DNA from 2 places in the Bacillus sp. AL-1R genome. Region 2 is predicted to be linked to the other one. Evidence: a T-box and tRNA genes for the amino acid it is inferred to sense, from the RefSeq annotation. Region 2 holds a T-box; the other holds one or more tRNA genes.
What was found. A T-box is a leader RNA that pairs with one kind of tRNA and senses whether it is charged. The one in region 2 lies ahead of trpS (tryptophan--tRNA ligase), so its partner is inferred to be a tRNA-Trp.

Region 1: it encodes a tRNA-Trp, which carries the amino acid that the T-box ahead of trpS (tryptophan--tRNA ligase) is inferred to sense. The anticodon was not compared.

What each region holds. Positions count from the first base shown of each region.
Region 1 is NZ_CP197469.1:579,451-591,527, forward strand. It holds gene ACSBO6_RS02765 (MgtC/SapB family protein) at 1-330, opposite strand, end outside; rRNA gene ACSBO6_RS02770 (16S ribosomal RNA) at 672-2,222, shown strand; rRNA gene ACSBO6_RS02775 (23S ribosomal RNA) at 2,376-5,313, shown strand; rRNA gene rrf (5S ribosomal RNA) at 5,435-5,550, shown strand; tRNA gene ACSBO6_RS02785 (tRNA-Asn) at 5,561-5,635, shown strand; tRNA gene ACSBO6_RS02790 (tRNA-Ser) at 5,640-5,731, shown strand; tRNA gene ACSBO6_RS02795 (tRNA-Glu) at 5,755-5,829, shown strand; tRNA gene ACSBO6_RS02800 (tRNA-Val) at 5,839-5,914, shown strand; tRNA gene ACSBO6_RS02805 (tRNA-Met) at 6,112-6,188, shown strand; tRNA gene ACSBO6_RS02810 (tRNA-Asp) at 6,192-6,267, shown strand; tRNA gene ACSBO6_RS02815 (tRNA-Phe) at 6,276-6,351, shown strand; tRNA gene ACSBO6_RS02820 (tRNA-Thr) at 6,531-6,603, shown strand; tRNA gene ACSBO6_RS02825 (tRNA-Tyr) at 6,614-6,698, shown strand; tRNA gene ACSBO6_RS02830 (tRNA-Trp) at 6,704-6,777, shown strand; tRNA gene ACSBO6_RS02835 (tRNA-His) at 6,794-6,869, shown strand; tRNA gene ACSBO6_RS02840 (tRNA-Gln) at 6,947-7,021, shown strand; tRNA gene ACSBO6_RS02845 (tRNA-Gly) at 7,027-7,101, shown strand; tRNA gene ACSBO6_RS02850 (tRNA-Cys) at 7,108-7,178, shown strand; tRNA gene ACSBO6_RS02855 (tRNA-Leu) at 7,196-7,281, shown strand; tRNA gene ACSBO6_RS02860 (tRNA-Leu) at 7,373-7,455, shown strand; gene ACSBO6_RS02865 (hypothetical protein) at 7,837-8,370, shown strand; gene ACSBO6_RS02870 (hypothetical protein) at 8,556-8,846, opposite strand; gene queG (tRNA epoxyqueuosine(34) reductase QueG) at 9,312-10,436, shown strand; gene ACSBO6_RS02880 (amidase domain-containing protein) at 10,513-11,427, shown strand; gene trmL (tRNA (uridine(34)/cytosine(34)/5-carboxymethylaminomethyluridine(34)-2'-O)-methyltransferase TrmL) at 11,490-11,984, shown strand.
Region 2 is NZ_CP197469.1:1,076,582-1,088,658, reverse strand. It holds gene opp3C (oligopeptide ABC transporter permease) at 1-542, opposite strand, end outside; gene opp3b (oligopeptide ABC transporter permease) at 546-1,472, opposite strand; gene ACSBO6_RS05075 (DUF3899 domain-containing protein) at 2,263-2,637, shown strand; T-box leader at 2,696-2,924, shown strand; gene trpS (tryptophan--tRNA ligase) at 2,982-3,980, shown strand; gene ACSBO6_RS05065 (YjbA family protein) at 4,141-4,893, opposite strand; gene ACSBO6_RS05060 (DUF2268 domain-containing putative Zn-dependent protease) at 5,116-5,895, opposite strand; gene fabF (beta-ketoacyl-ACP synthase II) at 6,039-7,277, opposite strand; gene ACSBO6_RS05050 (beta-ketoacyl-ACP synthase III) at 7,303-8,238, opposite strand; gene ACSBO6_RS05045 (hypothetical protein) at 8,519-9,325, opposite strand; gene ACSBO6_RS05040 (alpha/beta hydrolase) at 9,358-10,083, opposite strand; gene ACSBO6_RS05035 (YjzD family protein) at 10,248-10,436, shown strand; gene ACSBO6_RS05030 (YjzC family protein) at 10,675-10,857, opposite strand; gene ACSBO6_RS05025 (Cof-type HAD-IIB family hydrolase) at 11,010-11,822, shown strand; gene ACSBO6_RS05020 (hypothetical protein) at 12,005-12,077, shown strand, end outside.

The DNA of each region.
Region 1 (12,077 bases), 500 kb from region 2:
CGATGCGCCCCAAATCATCGCAGCCGTTGTTAATCCTGCTATTGTATCATTACCTCTTCGGAGAATAACACCAGCCCCAACGAATCCGATTCCTGATACTATTTGGGCCGGTAATCGTAAAGGATCCATTGTTATATTTAAATAATCACTTCCACGAAATGAATAAGCTGAACTAATCGAAACAATTGTTAATAGGCAACTCATAATTGAAATAACAAGGCAAGTCTTTAATCCAAGAGGTTTTCTTTTTAACTCTCTTTCTAGACCGATAACGGAACCTAACATTGCTGATACTAGTAATTTTATGAGGATATCTGGTTGAAGATCCATTTTCTAAACCCCTTTTCTATGTAGTTTATGGCTAATTCGACATTGCATATTACACTTCCTCCGTACTATAAATAATTTTTTTAAGATTTTATAAAAAAAAATGAAAAAAGGGCTTGTCATAAACTAAATCGAGTGTTATATTTATATACGTCGCCAAGATGGTTCGACAAAAAACGAAATAACGTTTTAAAAAAATAAAAAAAATGTTGACTCGCTTTTAAAGAGATGTTAATATGAAAAAGTCGCAAATGACGCGACGATGTGAACTTTGAAAACTAAACAAAACATGAAGTAAACGTCAATTATTAGTTTTTTGAGCAATACAAGATTTAAACTTAACTTTTATGGAGAGTTTGATCCTGGCTCAGGACGAACGCTGGCGGCGTGCCTAATACATGCAAGTCGAGCGGACTAATGGGAGCTTGCTCCCGTTAGTTAGCGGCGGACGGGTGAGTAACACGTGGGCAACCTACCTGTAAGACTGGGATAACTTCGGGAAACCGGAGCTAATACCGGATGACATTAAGGAACTCCTGTTCCTTAATTGAAAGATGGCTTTTAGCTATCACTTACAGATGGGCCCGCGGCGCATTAGCTAGTTGGTGAGGTAACGGCTCACCAAGGCGACGATGCGTAGCCGACCTGAGAGGGTGATCGGCCACACTGGGACTGAGACACGGCCCAGACTCCTACGGGAGGCAGCAGTAGGGAATCTTCCGCAATGGACGAAAGTCTGACGGAGCAACGCCGCGTGAGCGATGAAGGCCTTCGGGTCGTAAAGCTCTGTTGTTAGGGAAGAACAAGTGCTAGTTGAATAAGCTGGCACCTTGACGGTACCTAACCAGAAAGCCACGGCTAACTACGTGCCAGCAGCCGCGGTAATACGTAGGTGGCAAGCGTTGTCCGGAATTATTGGGCGTAAAGCGCGCGCAGGCGGTTTCTTAAGTCTGATGTGAAAGCCCCCGGCTCAACCGGGGAGGGTCATTGGAAACTGGGAAACTTGAGTGCAGAAGAGGAAAGTGGAATTCCAAGTGTAGCGGTGAAATGCGTAGAGATTTGGAGGAACACCAGTGGCGAAGGCGACTTTCTGGTCTGTAACTGACGCTGAGGCGCGAAAGCGTGGGGAGCAAACAGGATTAGATACCCTGGTAGTCCACGCCGTAAACGATGAGTGCTAAGTGTTAGAGGGTTTCCGCCCTTTAGTGCTGAAGTTAACGCATTAAGCACTCCGCCTGGGGAGTACGGTCGCAAGACTGAAACTCAAAGGAATTGACGGGGGCCCGCACAAGTGGTGGAGCATGTGGTTTAATTCGAAGCAACGCGAAGAACCTTACCAGGTCTTGACATCCTCTGACAACCCTAGAGATAGGGCTTTCCCTTCGGGGACAGAGTGACAGGTGGTGCATGGTTGTCGTCAGCTCGTGTCGTGAGATGTTGGGTTAAGTCCCGCAACGAGCGCAACCCTTGATCTTAGTTGCCAGCATTTAGTTGGGCACTCTAAGGTGACTGCCGGTGACAAACCGGAGGAAGGTGGGGATGACGTCAAATCATCATGCCCCTTATGACCTGGGCTACACACGTGCTACAATGGATAGTACAAAGGGTTGCAAGACCGCGAGGTGGAGCTAATCCCATAAAACTATTCTCAGTTCGGATTGTAGGCTGCAACTCGCCTACATGAAGCCGGAATCACTAGTAATCGCGGATCAGCATGCCGCGGTGAATACGTTCCCGGGCCTTGTACACACCGCCCGTCACACCACGAGAGTTTGTAACACCCGAAGTCGGTGGGGTAACCTTTTAGGGGCCAGCCGCCTAAGGTGGGACAGATGATTGGGGTGAAGTCGTAACAAGGTAGCCGTATCGGAAGGTGCGGCTGGATCACCTCCTTTCTATGGAGACATCATGAACCGATGGTTCATGTATGAAATGTTTCTTCATTGTTTTGTTTAGTTTTGAGAGTTCACTCTCAACATTTGTACCTTGAAAACTAGATAATGTCATTCATTAAACTGCGTAAGTTTAATTCAATTAGTTTTAAAATTAGTTAAGTTAGAAAGGGCGCACGGTGGATGCCTTGGCACTAGGAGTCGATGAAGGACGGGACTAACACCGATATGCTTCGGGGAGCTGTAAGTAAGCTTTGATCCGGAGATTTCCGAATGGGGGAACCTACTACTCGTAATGGAGTAGTATCTTTACCTGAATACATAGGGTACTGAGGACAGACCCAGGGAACTGAAACATCTAAGTACCTGGAGGAATAGAAAGCAATAGCGATTTCCCAAGTAGCGGCGAGCGAAAAGGAAGATAGCCCAAACCAAGAGGCTTGCCTCTTGGGGTTGTAGGACACTCTATACGGAGTTACAAAGGAACGGGGTAAATGAAGCGACCTGGAAAGGTCCGTCGAAGAAGGTAAAAACCCTGTAGTTGAAACCTCGTTCCCTCTTGAGTGGATCCTGAGTACGGCGGAACACGTGAAATTCCGTCGGAATCTGGGAGGACCATCTCCCAAGGCTAAATACTACCTAGTGACCGATAGTGAACCAGTACCGTGAGGGAAAGGTGAAAAGCACCCCGGAAGGGGAGTGAAAGAGAACCTGAAACCGTGTGCTTACAAATAGTCAGAGCTCGTTAACGAGTGATGGCGTGCCTTTTGTAGAATGAACCGGCGAGTTACGATCCCGTGCAAGGTTAAGTTGAAGAGACGGAGCCGCAGCGAAAGCGAGTCTGAATAGGGCGATTTAGTACGTGGTCGTAGACCCGAAACCGAGTGATCTACCCATGTCCAGGATGAAGTTCAGGTAACACTGAATGGAGGTCCGAACCCACGCACGTTGAAAAGTGCGGGGATGAGGTGTGGGTAGCGGAGAAATTCCAATCGAACTCGGAGATAGCTGGTTCTCCCCGAAATAGCTTTAGGGCTAGCCTTATGTGTTAGAGTCTTGGAGGTAGAGCACTGATTGGACTAGGGGCCCCCAACGGGTTACCGAATTCAGTCAAACTCCGAATGCCAATGACTTATCCATAGGAGTCAGACTACGAGTGATAAGATCCGTGGTCAAGAGGGAAACAGCCCAGACCGCCAGCTAAGGTCCCAAAGTATACGTTAAGTGGAAAAGGATGTGGAGTTGCTTAGACAACCAGGATGTTGGCTTAGAAGCAGCCACCATTTAAAGAGTGCGTAATAGCTCACTGGTCGAGTGACTCTGCGCCGAAAATGTAACGGGGCTAAACGTATCACCGAAGCTGCGGATTGATACCATATGGTATCAGTGGTAGGGGAGCGTTCTAAGGGCGTTGAAGCTAGATCGTAAGGACTGGTGGAGCGCTTAGAAGTGAGAATGCCGGTATGAGTAGCGAAAGACGGGTGAGAATCCCGTCCACCGTATGCCTAAGGTTTCCTGGGGAAGGCTCGTCCTCCCAGGGTTAGTCAGGACCTAAGCCGAGGCCGACAGGCGTAGGCGATGGACAACAGGTTGATATTCCTGTACCACCTCATTTCCGTTTGAGCGATGGAGGGACGCAGAAAGATAGGGTAAGCGCGCTGCTGGATATGCGCGTCCAAGCAATTAGGCTGATGTGTAGGCAAATCCGCACATCATAAGGCTGAGTTGTGATGGCGAGGGAAATATAGTACCGAAGTTCCTGATTCTACGCTGCCAAGAAAAGCTTCTAGCGAGGAAATAGGTGCCTGTACCGCAAACCGACACAGGTAGGCGAGGAGAGAATCCTAAGGTGAGCGAGAGAACTATGGTTAAGGAACTCGGCAAAATGACCCCGTAACTTCGGGAGAAGGGGTGCTCTTTTGGGTGTATGCCCGGGAGAGCCGCAGTGAAAAGGCCCAAGCGACTGTTTAGCAAAAACACAGGTCTCTGCGAAGCCGCAAGGCGAAGTATAGGGGCTGACGCCTGCCCGGTGCTGGAAGGTTAAGAGGAGGGGTTATCCCTTACGGGAGAAGCTCTGAATTGAAGCCCCAGTAAACGGCGGCCGTAACTATAACGGTCCTAAGGTAGCGAAATTCCTTGTCGGGTAAGTTCCGACCCGCACGAAAGGCGTAACGATTTGGGCACTGTCTCAACCATAGACTCGGTGAAATTATAGTACCTGTGAAGATGCAGGTTACCCGCGACAGGACGGAAAGACCCCGTGGAGCTTTACTGCAGCTTGATATTGAATTTTGGTACAGCTTGTACAGGATAGGTAGGAGCCTGAGAAGCCGGAGCGCTAGCTTCGGTGGAGGCGTCGGTGGGATACTACCCTGGCTGTATTGAAATTCTAACCTAGAGCCGTGATCCGGCTCGGAGACAGTGTCAGGTGGGCAGTTTGACTGGGGCGGTCGCCTCCTAAAGAGTAACGGAGGCGCCCAAAGGTTCCCTCAGAATGGTTGGAAATCATTCGAAGAGTGTAAAGGCATAAGGGAGCTTGACTGCGAGACCTACAAGTCGAGCAGGGACGAAAGTCGGGCTTAGTGATCCGGTGGTTCCGCATGGAAGGGCCATCGCTCAACGGATAAAAGCTACCCCGGGGATAACAGGCTTATCTCCCCCAAGAGTCCACATCGACGGGGAGGTTTGGCACCTCGATGTCGGCTCATCGCATCCTGGGGCTGTAGTCGGTCCCAAGGGTTGGGCTGTTCGCCCATTAAAGCGGTACGCGAGCTGGGTTCAGAACGTCGTGAGACAGTTCGGTCCCTATCCGTCGTGGGCGCAGGAAATTTGAGAGGAGCTGTCCTTAGTACGAGAGGACCGGGATGGACACACCGCTGGTGTACCAGTTGTTCTGCCAAGAGCATGGCTGGGTAGCTATGTGTGGAAGGGATAAGTGCTGAAAGCATCTAAGCATGAAGCCCCCCTCAAGATGAGATTTCCCATAGCGTTAAGCTAGTAAGACCCCTGAGAGACGATCAGGTTGATAGGTCAGAGGTGGAAGCGTGGTGACACGTGGAGCTGACTGATACTAATCGGTCGAGGACTTAACTAACAAGTTTGATGATGACATTATCTAGTTTTGAAGGTGCAAAAAACATTATAAAAAACTTCAAAAAAGTCATTGACTTTTAAGTGAAATTTGATATAATAGTTATTGTCCTTAAGAAATTGAATCAAGTGATGATAGCGAAGAGGTCACACCCGTTCCCATACCGAACACGGCAGTTAAGCTCTTCAGCGTCGATGGTAGTTGGGGGTTTCCCCCTGTGAGAGTAGAACGTCGCTTGGTTTATCATTATTCCGCAGTAGCTCAGTGGTAGAGCACTCGGCTGTTAACCGAGTGGTCGTAGGTTCGAATCCTACCTGCGGAGCCATTTTGGAGAGCTGTCCGAGTGGCCGAAGGAGCACGATTGGAAATCGTGTAGGCGGGTAACCCTGTCTCAAGGGTTCAAATCCCTTGCTCTCCGCCACATATTTACAGCACTATTGTACTGGCCCGTTGGTCAAGCGGTTAAGACACCGCCCTTTCACGGCGGTAACACGGGTTCGAGTCCCGTACGGGTCACCATTTTATTACGGAGGATTAGCTCAGCTGGGAGAGCACCTGCCTTACAAGCAGGGGGTCGGCGGTTCGAGCCCGTCATCCTCCACCATTTAATTAACAAAATAACTTTCATGGAACTATATTAAATAGTATCCACATTATCGCGGGGTGGAGCACGAACGAATATGCTTCGAAGAAATTACTTCAGCATACCAATCGAGCTGCTACTTGCAAAATCATCCTGAGATTGGGATGGTCTTAACAAAATAACTTTCATGGAACTATAAAAAATAGTATCCACATTATCGCGGGGTGGAGCAGTCTGGTAGCTCGTCGGGCTCATAACCCGAAGGTCGCAGGTTCAAATCCTGTCCCCGCAACCAAATGGTCCCGTGGTGTAGCGGTTAACATGCCTGCCTGTCACGCAGGAGATCGCCGGTTCGATCCCGGTCGGGACCGCCATTTAAGATGGCTCGGTAGCTCAGTCGGTAGAGCAGAGGACTGAAAATCCTCGTGTCGGCGGTTCGATTCCGTCCCGAGCCACCATCTTGAAAAATATGGCAACAAATAAATTTTAATACGCCGACTTAGCTCAATTGGTAGAGCACGAACGAATAAACTTCGTAGCAAGACCTCAGCGTACTTGTCGAGCAACATCTTGAAATTCTTACTGAGACAAGGACGACTAAGAAACGAACTAAATATGGCAATAAATAAATTAATACGCCGACTTAGCTCAATTGGTAGAGCAACTGACTTGTAATCAGTAGGTTGGGGGTTCAAGTCCTCTAGTCGGCACTCTTTAACCGGAGGGGTAGCGAAGTGGCTAAACGCGGCGGACTGTAAATCCGCTCCCTGTGGGTTCGGCGGTTCGAATCCGTCCCCCTCCACCATTTATAGGGGCATAGTTTAACGGTAGAATAGAGGTCTCCAAAACCTTTGGTGTGGGTTCGATTCCTACTGCCCCTGCCAATTAAATAAAATAATGGCGATCGTGGCGAAGTGGTTAACGCATCGGATTGTGGTTCCGACACTCGTGGGTTCGATTCCCATCGGTCGCCCCATATAATTTATAACGATTGCTCAAGTGAGTAATATAATTTATAATAAATTGAATATAGTATATAAAGTTCTTAATTAATGGGCTATAGCCAAGCGGTAAGGCAACGGATTTTGATTCCGTCATGCCCTGGTTCGAATCCAGGTAGCCCAGCCATTTATGCGGAAGTAGTTCAGTGGTAGAATACAACCTTGCCAAGGTTGGGGTCGCGGGTTCGAGCCCCGTCTTCCGCTCCAAATTACGGCGGTATAGCCAAGTGGTAAGGCAGAGGTCTGCAAAACCTTTATCATCGGTTCAAATCCGGTTACCGCCTTTTAGATTTTACCCCACGCCGGGGTGGTGGAATTGGCAGACACACAGGACTTAAAATCCTGCGGTTGGTGACAACCGTGCCGGTTCGAGTCCGGCCCTCGGCATCAAAAAAACCTCTTACTTTGTAAGAGGTTTTTAATTTCAGATTTGATTGGACAATTTGTCTTTCATATATTATAATTATTGTATAACTTTGGCGGTGTGGTGGAATGGCAGACACGCCTGACTCAAAATCAGGTATCTTCACGGATGTGCAGGTTCAAGTCCTGTCACCGCTATATAAATGCTAACAAAAAAAGCTTTGCACTAATTGTGCAAAGCTTTTTTTGTTTTTCTTGCACATGGCAAAATATCTCCAAATAATGTTGTCAGCTGATAAGAAACCTTTAGTGACAATGACAGAAATTGATATTAAACATTTTATATTGATCCTATGCAAGAAAGCGGATTGTAAACAACGTGCATTAACACGAGATTGCTAGCTAGTAAAAGAAGTCATGCGTTGCGATGATTTACTAGTACGCAAAGGAATTTACCAGTAGATAGTAAATCGTTCTACAAGGAATTTTTTTGAATTTTCAAACCAACTCTTTACAATATTAATGTTAAAATTATTATGAGTATGTAGACAAAAGGAGTGAGTTGCAATAAATAAATATTTGAAAATTGGTTTGTTGTTTGTAGGTTTGATTGCTGTTTCATTTTTATCTTGGAAAATAGTTAAAATTATTGTTTTTAAAAATGAATATCATGTTGCAAATATAAAATATGACAAAGAAAAGATTCCTCCAGCTTCAAAGGAAGGAGCAGATATTGCAAGAACACACGATATATTAAATAATTTAACTGGTTGGTTAAATTATCAACAATTCAAAAATCCAAACTCTCCAGCTTGGGAAGATAAAAAATCTGAATTGGAATCTATTCTCACATATTTTGAAAAAATACTTAGCAATGTAGATGAAAATAGCGATTTGCACGATGATTTAGATTTAGCTAACAAGTTAATGAAATTGGCAATTGATCAAAAAGACATGAAAGCTTTGTTGTATACTCATCGAATAATGCACGATTTAGACAACAAGATTAATCATACCCAAGGAAGAATTGTTGTTTTCAATAGCGCAAAAGCTGGAAATGGAAATGCAGAAAAAGTGGATGATTATATGGCTTATTTAAAAAATCAGAGATAGCTTAATGGCTGTCTTTTTCTTTTGTCCTAAAACACAGATTTTACTGCATTATTCTTGGAACTTTAATTGATTCTTCATCAGCATTAAATAATTGTCATATAGAGCTATTAACATCCACATAAAGAAAGGCAGCGAACATCTATATAGTCGCTGCCTTCTTTATGTGGATATTAGCAATCCTAACATTACATTTTTACATACTTACGTTTTTGCTTAAGCCAATCAAATTGTTTTGGATTTCTTTTATTTGCTAAAGTAACTACAAGACCAGTTGTTGCTATTAATAGGCTTGCAGCAGCTACTTTAATCGTAAATTGTTTTGCATCTTTTAATTTCTCATTATTGTATCGATCAAGTTCTTTAAGTGTATCTTGTGTAAGATCAATTCTGTCGTTTGTTTCTTCAATCAAACTACAGACACCCTCAAAACTTTCGACTAAAGGATTCTTTTCTTCTTTTACCAAAGGATTTGTCATAATTACTCTCCTCCTAAATTTATCCTATAAAGAAGAATTCTATGAGAAAATTCATTATACCTTTATTCAAATTTCTACAAATCTTTCAATAGCCTCTGCTGTTAGCTACTTATACTCTTCATCTGTTATTTTATATGGCTTTTAACAATTTCAATTCTCGATTTTTTCTTAAATTATGATAACATTTTCGACAAAATATGATTTTATTCTTGAATATGTGACATATTTATGATAAATTTAATTACAAGTTCATTAAAACCTACTAAATACTTATTTCATTTGTATTAGTAGTTTAGCACTTATAACTTGATAACAACGCAGTGTATTGATTCATTTGAGAACGATACATTGCGTTTTTTTATATTAAAAAGTCTATTATTACAGGCTTTTGTGTCATAATTAGATAATGAAATAATTTTCTGACTAGAATAGGAAATATAATTAACAGGCAGTTAGGTGATTCTTGTGAATATGAAAGAATTTCAAAAAGAATTAATTTTATATAGTAAAGAAATTGGAATAGATAAGATTGGATTTACGACTGTTGATCCCTTTTTAACATTAAAAAATCGATTATATAAGCAGCAAGAATTAAATTATCAATCGGGTTTTGAGACAAAGGATATTGAACGAAGAGTAGATGCGAAAAAAATAATGACTGAAGCAAATTCAATTATTGCAATTGCTCTAGCTTATCCATCTAAATTAAAAAATCCTCCTAAAAGTAAAAAGGGATCTACAAGGGGAATCTTTTGTAGGGCCTCATGGGGGGAAGATTATCATGTAGTTGTAAAAAAGAAATTACTTCAGCTTGAGTCTTTTATTTTATTACATTATCCGAATGCAAAGGTTCAATCGATGGTCGATACTGGTGAGCTAGTAGATCGAGCAGTGGCTGAAAGAGCGGGGATCGGATGGAGTGCTAAAAATTGTTCAATTATTACGCCAGAATTCGGTTCTTATGTATATTTAGGCGAAATGATTACCTCACTACCTTTTGAACCTGATTCACCTATTGAAGAGCAGTGTGGAGAATGTACAAAATGCCTTGATGTTTGTCCGACAAGTGCGATTGTTTCTCCAGGTCAATTAAATGCTAAAAATTGTATTGCTTTTTTAACCCAATCAAAAGAAATGATACCTGTTGAGTTTCGAAAAGAGCTGGGAAATCGCATATATGGATGCGATACATGTCAGACAGTTTGTCCTAAAAATAAAGGAATTAATTTTACTCATCATACTGAGATGGAAGCTGATCCGGAAACAGTAAAACCTTTATTACGTTCTGTATTAAAAGTAAGTAACAGAGAGTTTAAAAATCAGTTTGGCAAAATGTCTGGGTCATGGAGAGGAAAGAACCCAATTCAACGAAATGCCATTATTGCTTTAGCACATTTTAAAGATGAATCGGCATTAGATGATTTAAAGGAATTAGCGAAAAAAGATGCTAGACCGGTAATACGAGGTACAGCAATTTGGGCTATTTTTGAGATTGAAGGAAAGAACAGTACTCCATTTATTGAAAGTTGTTTACAAAAAGAGCAAGACGAGATTGTATTAAATGAAATTAATGCTGTTCTGTCAAAGTAATCGATAATGAGTGGTATAATCTCTTATTTTTCAACATCGTATAGAATAAGAATATATGTTGAAAAGGGGGATTATCTTGTTTAATCGTGAACTTTTAGAGTGTTATTTAAAAGAACGATTACAACTTTATTTTGGTGAAGGACATCGAAGTCATCCTATTCAAGAAATAGAATACCAGGCAATCAAGCGGAAAGTTGAATTATATAATAAGCGTAATATTTCATTAGTAAAAGTATATGGTAATCTTGATGTAAACAATATTTGGACTGATAAGGATGTAACGTATATAAATTATACATTCCATACGCGATATTTTTTAAAGCAAAAAGATTTATATTTTGAAGAGGATCAACATGAGAGACAGATCGCGATTAAAAAAGATGAAATCTTATATGACATTGCATTCCCAATTGATAATCAAGTTGAGAATTTTGAACTAGAAGAAGACGATTTAGATGAAAGTGAAATATTAGAACGAAATAACAGATATAACCGATTTAATGCTGTTAAATATGCTGAAACCTGGTGGGATGGTCATAATAAAGAATATCCATTGTATGCAAATGATTGTACAAATTTTATATCTCAATGTTTGAGGGCTGGAGGCGTTCGAATGGTTGGAATGCCAAAACCCGGGACAGGGTGGTGGTATAAAAATCATTCTAATAGTAGTTATAGTTGGAGAGTTGCTCACGCATTAAGAAGATTTTTACCTACGTCTAAAACTGGAATTATAGCACAAGAGGTGCCTTCTCCAAAAGATCTATCATTGGGGGATATTATTTTATATGATTTCGAAGGTGATGGAGTATGGAATCATTGTACGATCGTTGTTGCTAAGGATGAAAATGGTGAACCGTTAGTGAATGCACATACTGTAAATAGCCGTAAAAGATATTGGTCATATTATGATTCTTCTGCTTTTACGGAGAACATTAAGTATAAGTTTTTTCACTTCGTTGATGGCTTTTCTAACCCTCAAATGGAATAATACCTTACGAATGACGAATTTGGTATAATATAAAGCATTGAAACAATATAGAGGTGAAAAAGATGGGAATACACGTTGTATTATATCAACCACAAATTCCAGCAAATACAGGAAATATTGCACGTACTTGTGCAGGAACAGATACAAGTTTGCATTTAATCCGTCCGTTAGGTTTTTCAACTGATGATAAAATGTTAAAAAGAGCTGGTCTTGATTATTGGGAGCATGTAGACATACATTATCATGATTCTTTGGACGATTTATTTGATAAGTATAAGGACGGGAAATTTTATTTTATTACTAAATTTGGAGAAAAAACATATTCAAACTTTGACTATTCAAATTTAGATGAAGAGATTTTCTTTGTATTTGGTAGAGAAACAACAGGACTTCCGAAAGAGTTAATAGCCAAAAACATGGAAACTTGTTTACGTATACCAATGACAGATCATATTAGGTCTCTAAATTTATCAAATACAGCTGCAATTTTAATTTACGAAGCTTTACGTCAGCAAGATTTCCGTGAGTTATTAAAAGTAAAGGATTATTCTAAATAAATCACCAGAAATGGTGATTCAGACTGTTGACAAACGCTCGCTTTCTTCGTTGCTTCGCCTGTCTGCGGTGCTCATTACCGTTTAGGGTAACTC
Region 2 (12,077 bases):
ATTAATACTTCGGCAATACGCTGCATGATTGTATCAGTTCGACCACCAAAGAATCCTGAGATCCCTCCAAAAGTAACACCAATTACCATATCAATTACTGCCGCTAATAAACCGATTAGGATTGATACTCGAGCACCAGCCCAAGTTCTTGTGAAAATATCACGACCTAAATCATCAGTACCAAACCAGTAATTTTCTTTAATATTTTTGTTTTTATAAACATCGTTTCCATATTGATCAATTCCGTCAAATGGTAGGAATTTTACATTTTCTAAAACACCAATTTTTGGTGGTAGTTTTGATCTTTTTAAGTCTTGGTCTTTATACGAGTGACCACTCATCATTGGACCGAATAATGTGAAGATTAATAAAATGCCAAGGATAATAAATCCTAACATTGCACCTTTGTTTTTTACAAAACGTCTTCTTGCATCTTTCCAGAAAGAATCCGAAGGTCTTGAAATTTTATCTGCATTATTCAAATCTACGTTTGCAGGTTGGAATAAATCAGATGAAATTTTTTGAGCTGTGTTGTTGTTCATTATTTATTTACCTCCTGCTAAACGGATACGTGGATCAATTACACCGTATAAAATATCTACTAGGAAAATTACGATTAATAATAATGCACTATAGAAAATTGTTGTACCCATAATTAATGAATAGTCATTTGTTTGGATTGAGTTAACGAATTGAGAACCTAGTCCAGGTACAGCAAACATATTTTCAATAACTAATGTACCAGTCATTAAGTTTACAGCCATTGGGCCTAAAATTGTAATTACTGGGATTAATGCGTTTCGTAGCGCGTGTTTTACGATTACGCCTACTTGAGAAATACCTTTTGCTTTTGCTGTAACGATATATTCTGAGTTCATAACTTCGATTAATTCAGTTCTTGAGAATCGAGCTACTGTTGCTGTAACGAATACTGATAATGCAATTGTTGGTAGTATTGTGTATTTAAAGCTTTCCCAATATGCTACCGGGAACAAATGTAATTTTACAGCTAAGTAATACTGTAAAATTGCCCCGAATACGAATGACGGAATCGAAATACCTAAAACTGCTAGAACAGTAGAACCATAGTCATATATTGTATTATTTTTCAATGCTGCTACGATACCGAAGATTAATCCGATAAATGTTCCTAATAATAATGCTTGAGCACCTAATTGCGCTGATGGACCAATACGAGTTTTAATCATATCAGTTACTTTACGATTATCGTATCTATATGAAACTCCTAAATCTCCCTTAGCTAAATTCTCCATATACTTTGCGTATTGAACAGGTACTGGCTTGTCTAACCCAAATTTAGCAAAGATAATTTGTTTTTGATCTGGTGTTAATTTTTCTGGGTTTTTTAATGGAGAACCTGGTAACAACTTCATTAAGAAAAATGTAACAGTACAAATTAAAAATAGTGTGACAAACATGTAAATAAATCTCTGTAGCACGTAACGTCCCACAACTGCACCCCCCTATTAATTTAAAAAATATTTTATTTTTTTTATTTTTTGATAATTCTTTTTGTAAAAATGGAGTATTCGGAACTTTCCACATACTCTTTAATACTGATTATAATTTTTTCGATCGATCTAACTACTTGTCCATATTATTCTCAAATATGGGTTTAATCATTTAATCCTTTTTTTGCATTTCATGTAAAATGGTGTAAATTTTTGCTTAAGCTTTTTTCCCAATAATGTAAGCGTATTCGCAACGAAGCTTTTGGTCAATATTTTTTTTACTGGAAAATTCTAAATTATTATTCTAAACAGATTATTTATAATCGTTTTTCTTTTTAGGTTGAGCTCTAAATCCCTTATAAAAAATAGCTTATTTAGATATTTATTCATAAATTTGGTAAAAAAAGAAATGATTAATTTATAATTTCAATATATCAAATTTATTTAGCGTAACATATCTCGCAATCCATAATGTATTCCCCCTAAGATGCTATAGAAATGTAGGTTAAAACGCAGAAAGTTAATATACAATTCTGAATTTTTATAGTAGAATTTTCGATAAGTATCGATTATTTTCTACAAATTTTATTATACATTTTTATGAGAGTTTTACAACAATTTTGACAAATAAATTTAATTATTTATTAAAAATAGATGGAATTGTCTTAAAAATGCTAACAATTTAAAAATATTTACAATGATTTGTTGAAACTGTTTACATTATTATTATAGTATAGCATTATTAAGTCTACAATATATAATTCTTTCCAATAGGAGGATCACAAATTAAATGTCTAAACACTATATCATTGTCGTATTATCTACCATAGTACTAGCAGCAATTATTTCTCTTACCGAAGGAACTTTAAACTTTTTCCTTCATTTCACAAACGCAATATTCTATATTGGACTAACATTATTTGTTATTAGTGGTTTTTTATTAATTGTACAAAGTGGATTTTTTAATATCACTCGCTTTGGAATGCGTAAAGTATTCGGTACGAGAGACGAGCAGATGGCAGAAATGACTGGAGATGAGTCACTTACTGTTAAGAAGGATATGATCTATAGAAGATATAATTTTTCAGTTACAAAACCATTACTGGGAGCTTCAATCACATTAGTTATCCTATCTTTTTTATTCAGTTTTATGATTATTAAATAAATGATGTATCAACATCTTGAAAGTTGAATATAATTAAGATATTATCTATAGAAAGTATATATAAGCTATGATGAAGAGTAGTACACAGATTTAGCATGTTAAGAGAGCTTGTGGTTGGTGAAAACAAGTCATGCTCCCTGTCGAATGGACTTCTGAGCTTCGAACCGAACATCTAGTATTAGTAGGCTTCGACGTGACTCAAACGATAGATGAGAGCATGAATTCATGCATGAGTGATTCCTTATTTGGAATAACTAGAGTGGTACCGCGGTTTAATCGTCTCTATGTAGTAGAGAGATTATGCCGCTTTTTTTATTTTAGCTTTTTTTAGGAGGATTTTTAAGATGCAAACTATTTTTAGTGGAATTCAACCAACATCATCTGGAGGTATAACTTTAGGTAACTATTTAGGTGCGGTAAAACAATTCATTGAATTACAAAATGATTATAACTGTTATTTCTGTATTGTTGATCAACATGCGATAACAGTACCGCAAGACAGACTAGCTTTACGAAAAAACATCCAAAGTCTATCGGCAATTTACGTTGCTGCAGGATTAGACCCAGAAAAATCAACTATTTTTATCCAATCAGAAGTACCTGCCCATGCACAAGCAGGATGGATGATGCAATGTGTATCTTATATCGGTGAATTAGAACGTATGACACAGTTTAAAGATAAATCATCTGGTAAAGATGGCGTATCTGCTGCTTTATTAACTTACCCACCTTTAATGGCCGCTGATATACTTTTATACGGTACTCACTTAGTTCCAGTAGGAGATGACCAAAAGCAACATCTAGAGCTTACTCGTGACCTAGCAGAACGCTTTAATAAGAAATATAATGATATCTTTACGATCCCTGAAGTTAGAATTAGTAAAGACGCTGCTAGAATTATGAGTTTAGCTGATCCTACTAAAAAAATGAGTAAATCTGATGAAAATCAAAAAGCTACAATTTTTGTTTTAGATGAGCCTAAAGTAATTGAAAAGAAAATTAAAAGTGCTGTAACTGACTCAGAAGGCATAGTTAAGTACGATAAAGAAAATAAGCCTGGTATTTCAAATTTATTAAGCATTTACTCAGCATTTACTGGTGAAACAATTCAAGAATTGGAAAATAAATATGCTGGTAAAAATTATGGAGAATTCAAACAAGATGTTGCAGATGTAGTAGTAAACGGTTTACGTCCATTACAAGAACGCTATAAAGAAATTATTTCATCGACTGAATTAGATGATATTTTAGATGCAGGAGCACAAAAAGCAAATGCCGTTGCCAATAAAATGATTAAAAAAATGGAAAATGCTATGGGACTAGGACGCAAGCGAAAAAAATAATCTTGGTTTTACGTAAAGTAAAAAAAGTGATCGGTGTCTTAAAAAGTGATAGAACTTTAGAGACACCTTTCATTTAGTCAAGTAATAAAAAAAACCCACAGGGCTGATCTAATCACCTTGTGGGTCTTTTTTGCTTAGAGGCTATTTTAAATAACCTCTTTTAATTTACTTTTTGTTCGTGTTCCATTTCCCATAGTTTTTCAAAGAATGGTTGACCTTTTACGATTCTTCCGCATAATTGCTCATGTCGCTCTGACCATCCACATTTAATTTCATCATATAATTGGGACCATATATCCTCAAATGACAAATCCTGAATTTGTTGATAAGAACTTGGATTCCACTCAGTGTACCAATATCGAATCTCCGAAGGATTTTTTGATGAATGCAGTTGATCTAACGCCATAAATAATAACTGCTTTAGTTGTCTTTCTTTTCTTGTGAGTCCGCTCATAATAATTGGCGAAGGTGACAGAATATGATGTTCTTTTGTGTCATCATTGACGATGTTTTGAAGATTATAGTGACTTACTTCAATCTCGGCTGTCATATCATACACCATTTGTTCTTGCCTTGGTATTAAACGACTTTTTCGAATTGGGATATTATACCCAATTGTGTCAACCGCTATAATACCATTACCGTCAGTTACTACAAAGCAATAATCTAGCTGAATTCGCTCATGATTCTTTCTTACATAGGACTTTTGAAACACTTCAGTTAATAGACCGGATGGAAGCTCTAATAGTTCATTTTCAATATACTGATATAACTCTGGAGTAACCTTAATGACTGGAACTTGGTCTAATAATTCAACACTATCATCTTTTCTCCATTCAAAAAAATGACAGACATTGTAACCATTTTCTTCACCTTCAAACCAATTGACCCATACATCATGTAAATACAACATTTACTACCCCTCACTTCACAACTGTATGTAACTTTCAGTATGGTCAGTGATTCACTAATTTATTCCATTTTCCACTGAATTACAAAAAGTGTTTAACAAACTGAATGAAATATCGTCAATAAATCATTAAAATATTACAGATTTTAAGCTTCTCTAATCCATAAATACTAAGCCATACATTCTATACAATCTAATAATCCACTCCGGTAGAATCGTTTGCATTCAAATCGAAATATAATGTATTGCATTTTCCTTAATCTTTTTACTTGGCGTTCGTAAAAGGACATCAGTTGACCATTCTGTTTGCTCTGTACAACTTTTAACAATGTCATATCCGACACTGTAACCCAATAATTTTGGAATTTCTTTCCCACCATACAAGTATTTGGAAAAATTATCATCATTACTTGTTATATCAAGTTTATCAATTAAATATTTTTTATAATATAATTCACATTGCTTGGAAGAATATTGCTTTGTCCATGGTGCCTGAACTGCTTCTCCATACTTATCTAAAACTGCAGTTTCAGCTAAACCTTCTAAAATCATTGCATCAAGTAATGTGACCTTTTTGTTTTTATATAACTTTGTCAATCTTACAATATGATGATACTCATGTAATAATACTGCTTTATGTTGTAAAATTCCTTCTAAAGGAGACAAAAATAAACAAATACAATTTTTATGTGCGAGTCCGCCCCTTTGGTAAGTCGTGTTTAAAAACATATTTCTCGTTCTATGACAAGGAAAAATAAAAATAGGTAGGTCAGGTCCATTAAACTCTCTTTTTAACTTCTCAAACTCTTCCGAAAGGCTTTTCCATATACCTTTTTCATCTAGTTGTTTCAAGTCATCTTTACTTAAGATTGAAAGCCTCGATAAACCGTGGGAAAGAAGATATTTATATAAACTCTCCTCATTAAATTTCGGAAAATATGGTAAAAGTTTTTTCATTACCGCTTGTTTATCTTCAATAAAATCAACCCATTTATAAGTTGGCATTATCCCAAGTTAATCACCTCAATTTACTATAAAGTATGATAATTAACTAGTGAAAGTTACCTTTTTTCATTATAACTTCTAATAAAAAAAGCTTAGGTAAGGACCTAAGCTAGTTGTTAAACGATATAAAAATGATTTCAAACTTATTTAGTGAATTCTTTAAACGCTAAAGTTACATTATGTCCACCAAATCCTAATGAATTAGAAATTGCTGCTTTTACATTATATGGTCTCGCAACATTTGGAACATAATCTAAATCACATTCGCTATCAGTTTCTTGATGATTAATTGTTGGAGCAATTACTTTGTTATGGATTGTTAATGCTGTAATAATTGCTTCAATTCCGCCAGCTGCCCCTAACATATGACCAGTCATAGATTTCGTTGAGCTAATTGGTACATTGTATGCATGTTCACCAAATACTTCTTTAATTGCCATCGTTTCAAATTTATCATTTAATTCAGTACTTGTTCCATGTGCATTAATGTAGTTAATATCCTCAATTGATAAACCAGCATCATCAAGTGCCATTCTCATTGCACGTGCGCCACCTTCTCCGCCTGGAGCTGGTGCTGTAATGTGGTGTGCATCACCAGTTGTTCCGTATCCAACGATTTCAGCATAAATCTTTGCTCCACGAGCTAATGCGTGCTCTAATTCCTCAAGGAATACGATACCAGCACCTTCACCAATAATAAAGCCATCACGAGCATTATCAAATGGACGACATGCTTTCTCTGGATCTGGATTTAATGATAAAGCTCTCGCAGCACAGAATCCAGCAAGACCCATATCAGTAATTGGTGCTTCTGCGCCACCAGTAATCATTGCAACAGCATCGCCACGTTGAATAATTTTAAATGCATCACCAATTGAACTTGCACCAGAAGCACAAGCTGTAACTGTACAACCGTTTGGACCTTTAGCACCTGTTAGAATAGATACTTGTCCAGATGCCATATCAGGGATTAGCATTGGAATAAAGAATGGGCTTACTCGACGAGCACCTTTTGTTTTGAAAGTATTAAACTGTTCTTCATATGTTTCCATACCACCGATACCAGAACCAATCCAAACACCAACTTTTGGAGCAATTTCTTCATCAATCGTAAAGTTTGCATCTTCTAAAGCCATTTTTGAAGCTGCAATTGCATAGTGAGTAAAACGGTCCATACGTTTTAATTCTTTTTTATCAATATATTTTTCAGGATCAAAGTCTTTTACTTCTCCCGCAACTTTAACAGGGAAATCATCAGGATTTTTACGAGTTAGAACACCAATTCCACTCTTTCCATTCATTAAATTTTCCCATACTGTATTTATATCATTACCAATAGGTGATACTGCACCTAAACCTGTAATAACAACTCGTTTTTTCATATCAAAAAATCCTCCTTCAATTAGATTATCTTCCGAATCGAAGTGCTATTGCACCCCAAGTTAATCCGCCGCCAAATCCAACTAATACTAATACATCGTCTTCTTTAACATTACCTTTTTTATATTCTTCAACTAATGCAATTGGAATTGAAGATGAAGATGTATTACCATGACGATCAATAATTACACTCATTTTTTCTTTAGGAAGTTGTAATCTTTCTCTTGCTGCGTCCATTATACGAGTATTCGCTTGGTGTGGAATTAAGAAATCCACTTCTTCTTTAGTTAATCCTGCTAATTTTAATACATTTTCACAAGAATCTCCCATTTGACGAACTGCAAATTTAAATACTTCTCGTCCATTCATTACTAAGTGATCTCCACCTTTATAAAGATGTTTACCACCTGTACCGTCTGCACCTAATTCATAAGAAAGAATTCCTCTACCTTCACTTACCGGACCGATAACCGCAGCTCCTGCACCGTCTCCAAATAAAACTGCCGTATTTCGATCTTCCCAGTTAACAATTTTAGTTAACTTTTCAGCTCCGATTACTAGAATTCTACTGTATGTACCAGTTTTTACAAATTGAGTTGCAGTTACAACCCCATAAATAAATCCAGCACAAGCAGCACTAATATCCATCGCAGCAGCATTTTTAGCTCCTAGTCTTTCTTGAATTACACATGCAACTGATGGAAACGACTTATCTGGCGTAACAGTTCCAACTAAAATTAAGTCAAGTTCTTCAGCTTTTACATCTGCATCCTTTAACGCTTCTACTGCAGCTTCATATGCTAAATCAGAAGTATCTTGTTCGTCACTAGCAATTCTTCTTTCTTTAATTCCTGTACGGCTAACAATCCACTCATCTGAAGTGTCCATCATTTGTTCTAAATCATAATTCGTTAATTTTTTTTCGGGTACGTATGAGCCAATACCTAAAATTCCAGCATTCATTAATATCCCCGCCTTACTTTTTTATTTTTTATGTCTTCTTATTATTACCTGGTACTAATTTTATGAAATAATATGTACTTTGTCTACATTTTTATCTTTTAAAAGATAGGCTATGTAAAAAAGATGAAATATTTCTAAGAGAATACCTTTCATTGGACGAATCTTAAAGCCAATGAGAAGAATTTTTAAACGAATAGTATTCTACTACAAAAAAGGAAATAGTTCAAAAAACGAACTATTTCCTTTTTATCATTCAATATACGGATCGGAATACAATTCATTAATAAAGATGAAAATGTTGTTGTATTTGCTGTTTTTGCTTTTGTATACCGTCCTCAAGTGAAGTTGTATTAATAATAACAAAAGGAGTTGCATCTATATGGTTTCTCATTTGAGAAAACTTTATTCCATCAATCATATTTTGTAATCCGGTAAAATTTCCGTCCTCTGGTAAGTACATACATTGTTTTGCTGTAATGATATATTTATGTTCTTTTAATTCCTTCTCAGAAATAATTCGAATTGCTTTACCTACATCTTCAACAAATAGAATTTCATTGGAACCATATATGTTTTTTATCGAATCATTTCTCTTTCCTAAGTCTTGAACAATCAATTCATGTACTAAACCTGCGGATGGCTCCCAAGGTCCATATAAAGAAGGAATTTCAATATAAGTAATCGTACAATCTATATTTTTGCTCAATTCATTTACAGTTTTTTCTAAGTCAGCTAATTCTTTTTTTGTAGATAATAAAAAGATAATATCCTTGCTTTTGCTAATAATCTTATTAAAAAATTCTTCGGTAAACTCTAAACGATTAATTGTGCCCCTTAATTTTAATTCGTCATAAAAATGACAAATAAAAATGGTATCATATTGCTCATTCTCTAATAAAAATTGCTCTTCATCCAAAAAGATGACCCTTGCATTTCTTCCAATTGAGAAGATTTTTTCTTCACTTATTAAATCACTTTCATTTCCTTTTTCCATCACAACAGCTGAAACATCATTATATTCCATTAGTTGGCAAACTAACTCATATCCTATAAATCCACTCGATCCAATAACAGCACACCTTTTCATTATTAACCTCCTTCTTTTAAAAAATATAATAACTACAAAACATCCTGATATTTTTTTAAAAACTTTATTAAGTTTTTTCCACAATCAAATTTTTTCTCTTCTAATGAAATTAAAATAGAAATCGGCAAATTATTTTTATGTCGTTCTTCTTCTAAAAGTCTAATATCACTTTTCCATTTAAAATGATTTCTTGTTGTCGTGTAAATTTTAATTGGTGAGATTGTTTCATAAAAAAAACATTCTCTATCTATAACCATATATATGTCTGAAGCTTTATATGCCTTCAAAATTTCATGAACTGTTCTTTTATAAAACAGTTTATTTTCTCTTTCTAAATCTAATTCATTTTTTAAATTCAACGAAGGATTTAATAATGAAATACTCCTTACTTTTTCCTTTAAGAGGCCAAGTAATTTACAAACAACAAGTGCTCCAGTACCTTCCCCAATTATATGAATAGATGGATTCAAAATTTCTTTTCTCATGACTGAATGATATAAACTTTCTGCTAATTCGACAGCGTCATCAGAACCCCAATTTTTTCCATACAAATTTGAAGTGAATACTGTGTATCCTTCATCTGTTAAAGTTGATAATAACTTTCTTTTATCAAAATGCTGCAATAAGCAACTATGTGCATTATCTACGTAATGAGTATTCCCACCGACATAGAGTACTCCGAAACCATTCGGTCTAATAGGTAGATGAATAACTGCATATTGATCCTCTTGTTTAAAAAATCTCTCAGTTACAGGCATTCTTATCACCTTATTATTAATGTAGTATTTTTGGGGAATTATAAAATAGGTTAAAAAAAATTCTTAAATTACTTTTTTTAATTAAAACTTTTTAATTATAACTTCAATTATCAAATTTCTAGGTATATAATATGATAAGAACTAACTAGATAGGAGTGATTAAAGTGCGTTTTATTATGACATTGTTCTGGAGCTTTGTTTTATGCCAAATGGGAGCTTACGTTTTAAGTTCAATGACTGGCGGAGAATATAATTTCACAACTGCTTCAGTTATGGCTGTAGTATTATCATTAGCTATTTCAGTTCTTAGCGAAGCAATAATCCCTAATGAACCTGTTGCAAAACACCACTAAAATCTATATATAACATATGTTGTAGCACCCAAAAACGTTCAAGTAGGTATATACATATGTCTTCAATTTATAGGTTTAGTTGATTTATAAAATACAAAAATTTTGATAAATACCTTCAGTATTTTGTATATTGTAATCGTATAAAAAAAGCGCCCTCGATCAACTAATCGAAAGCGCTTTTTTTATTTCTTTTTAAGTTTTCATTAGATGTTCTATTACATTTCTTAAGTTAATACAATTATTTAAATTTGGATTTATATGTCCACTTTCTGTTATGGTTTTGTGTGTCTGGGAAAACTTCTCCAGCTTGGAGTTTAATTTGTTTTGGGTGATTTACATTACTTCCTGTTTCACCGATTTCCACGTATACTCCATTATTTGGTGCTTTGTCGCCTGGTCGAAATTGATGTGCTTGACCCATAATTCATTCCTCCTTCTATTTAGGTTCTTATTGTTCCTCTAAAAATAAAGTTTTTCCGCTTAAAAAGATGGTATCATTAGTAATTATTGGCTTATTATCCAATAATATTTTTTCTTAAAAAGATTAACATTAAAAAATAAAAGGTGATGAAGATGAAAACAAAACACTTAATTGCACTAGATTTAGACGGCACCTTATTAACGGATGAAAAAACGATATCTGAACGTACTTTAAAAGTGATCCAACAGTTAAAAAATCAGGGTCACGAAGTATGCATTTCAACCGGTAGACCTTTTAGAGCTAGTAAAATGTATTATGACCAATTAAAGCTCACAACTCCAATTGTAAACTTTAATGGTGCTTATGTTCATCACCCTCTTGATGATTCGTGGGGAGTTTATCACGAATCTTTACCTTTAGAAGTGGCAAAAGAGGTAATTAGTTCTTGTAGAGAGTATGAATTAAAAAATATGTACGCTGAAGTAATGGATGATGTTTACGCCGATAAACACGAAGAGGAGATTCTCCCACTTTTTCACTATTTAAAAGAAGATATAATCCATGGAGATTTAGTTATAAATCTTACGCAAGCTCCAACGTGTCTTCTAATCGATAGTGAAGAGTCTCATGTGACAAGTATTCGTGAGCACCTATCTAATGTCCACGCAGAAGTCATTGATCACCGTCGCTGGGCAGCACCTCATCATATCATCGAAATTGTTAAAGCAGGTATGAATAAGGCAATAGGTCTACAAAAAGTAGCATCTTACTATAATATACCCCGAAAAAACATTATTGCTTTTGGGGATGAGGATAATGATTTAGAAATGATTGAATATGCGGGTCAAGGTGTTGCAATGGGGAATGCAATCCATCAATTAAAGAATATTGCAAATCATACAACATTATCTAATCAAGAAGATGGAATCGCGATTTTCCTTGAAGATTTTTTTAACTTAAAATGATAATTTGGCTTTGTCATTAATTTCAAAGATACCTAATAATAACCACTTATAACAATTTGCTATTGGTGCATTCTATAAAGGACTTCACCAAATGGATTATCCACTTTTTGATTTTGATCAATTACTATTGGAAATTCTTAAGAAGTCAAAACAAAAGCTTTCCTATTTAGGAGGGAATCACGATGGGCAAAAGTAATAAGTCTAAGCGCTTTATTCAACAAAGTTCTGATTCTGTTACAAAGTACTCTGAAAAAT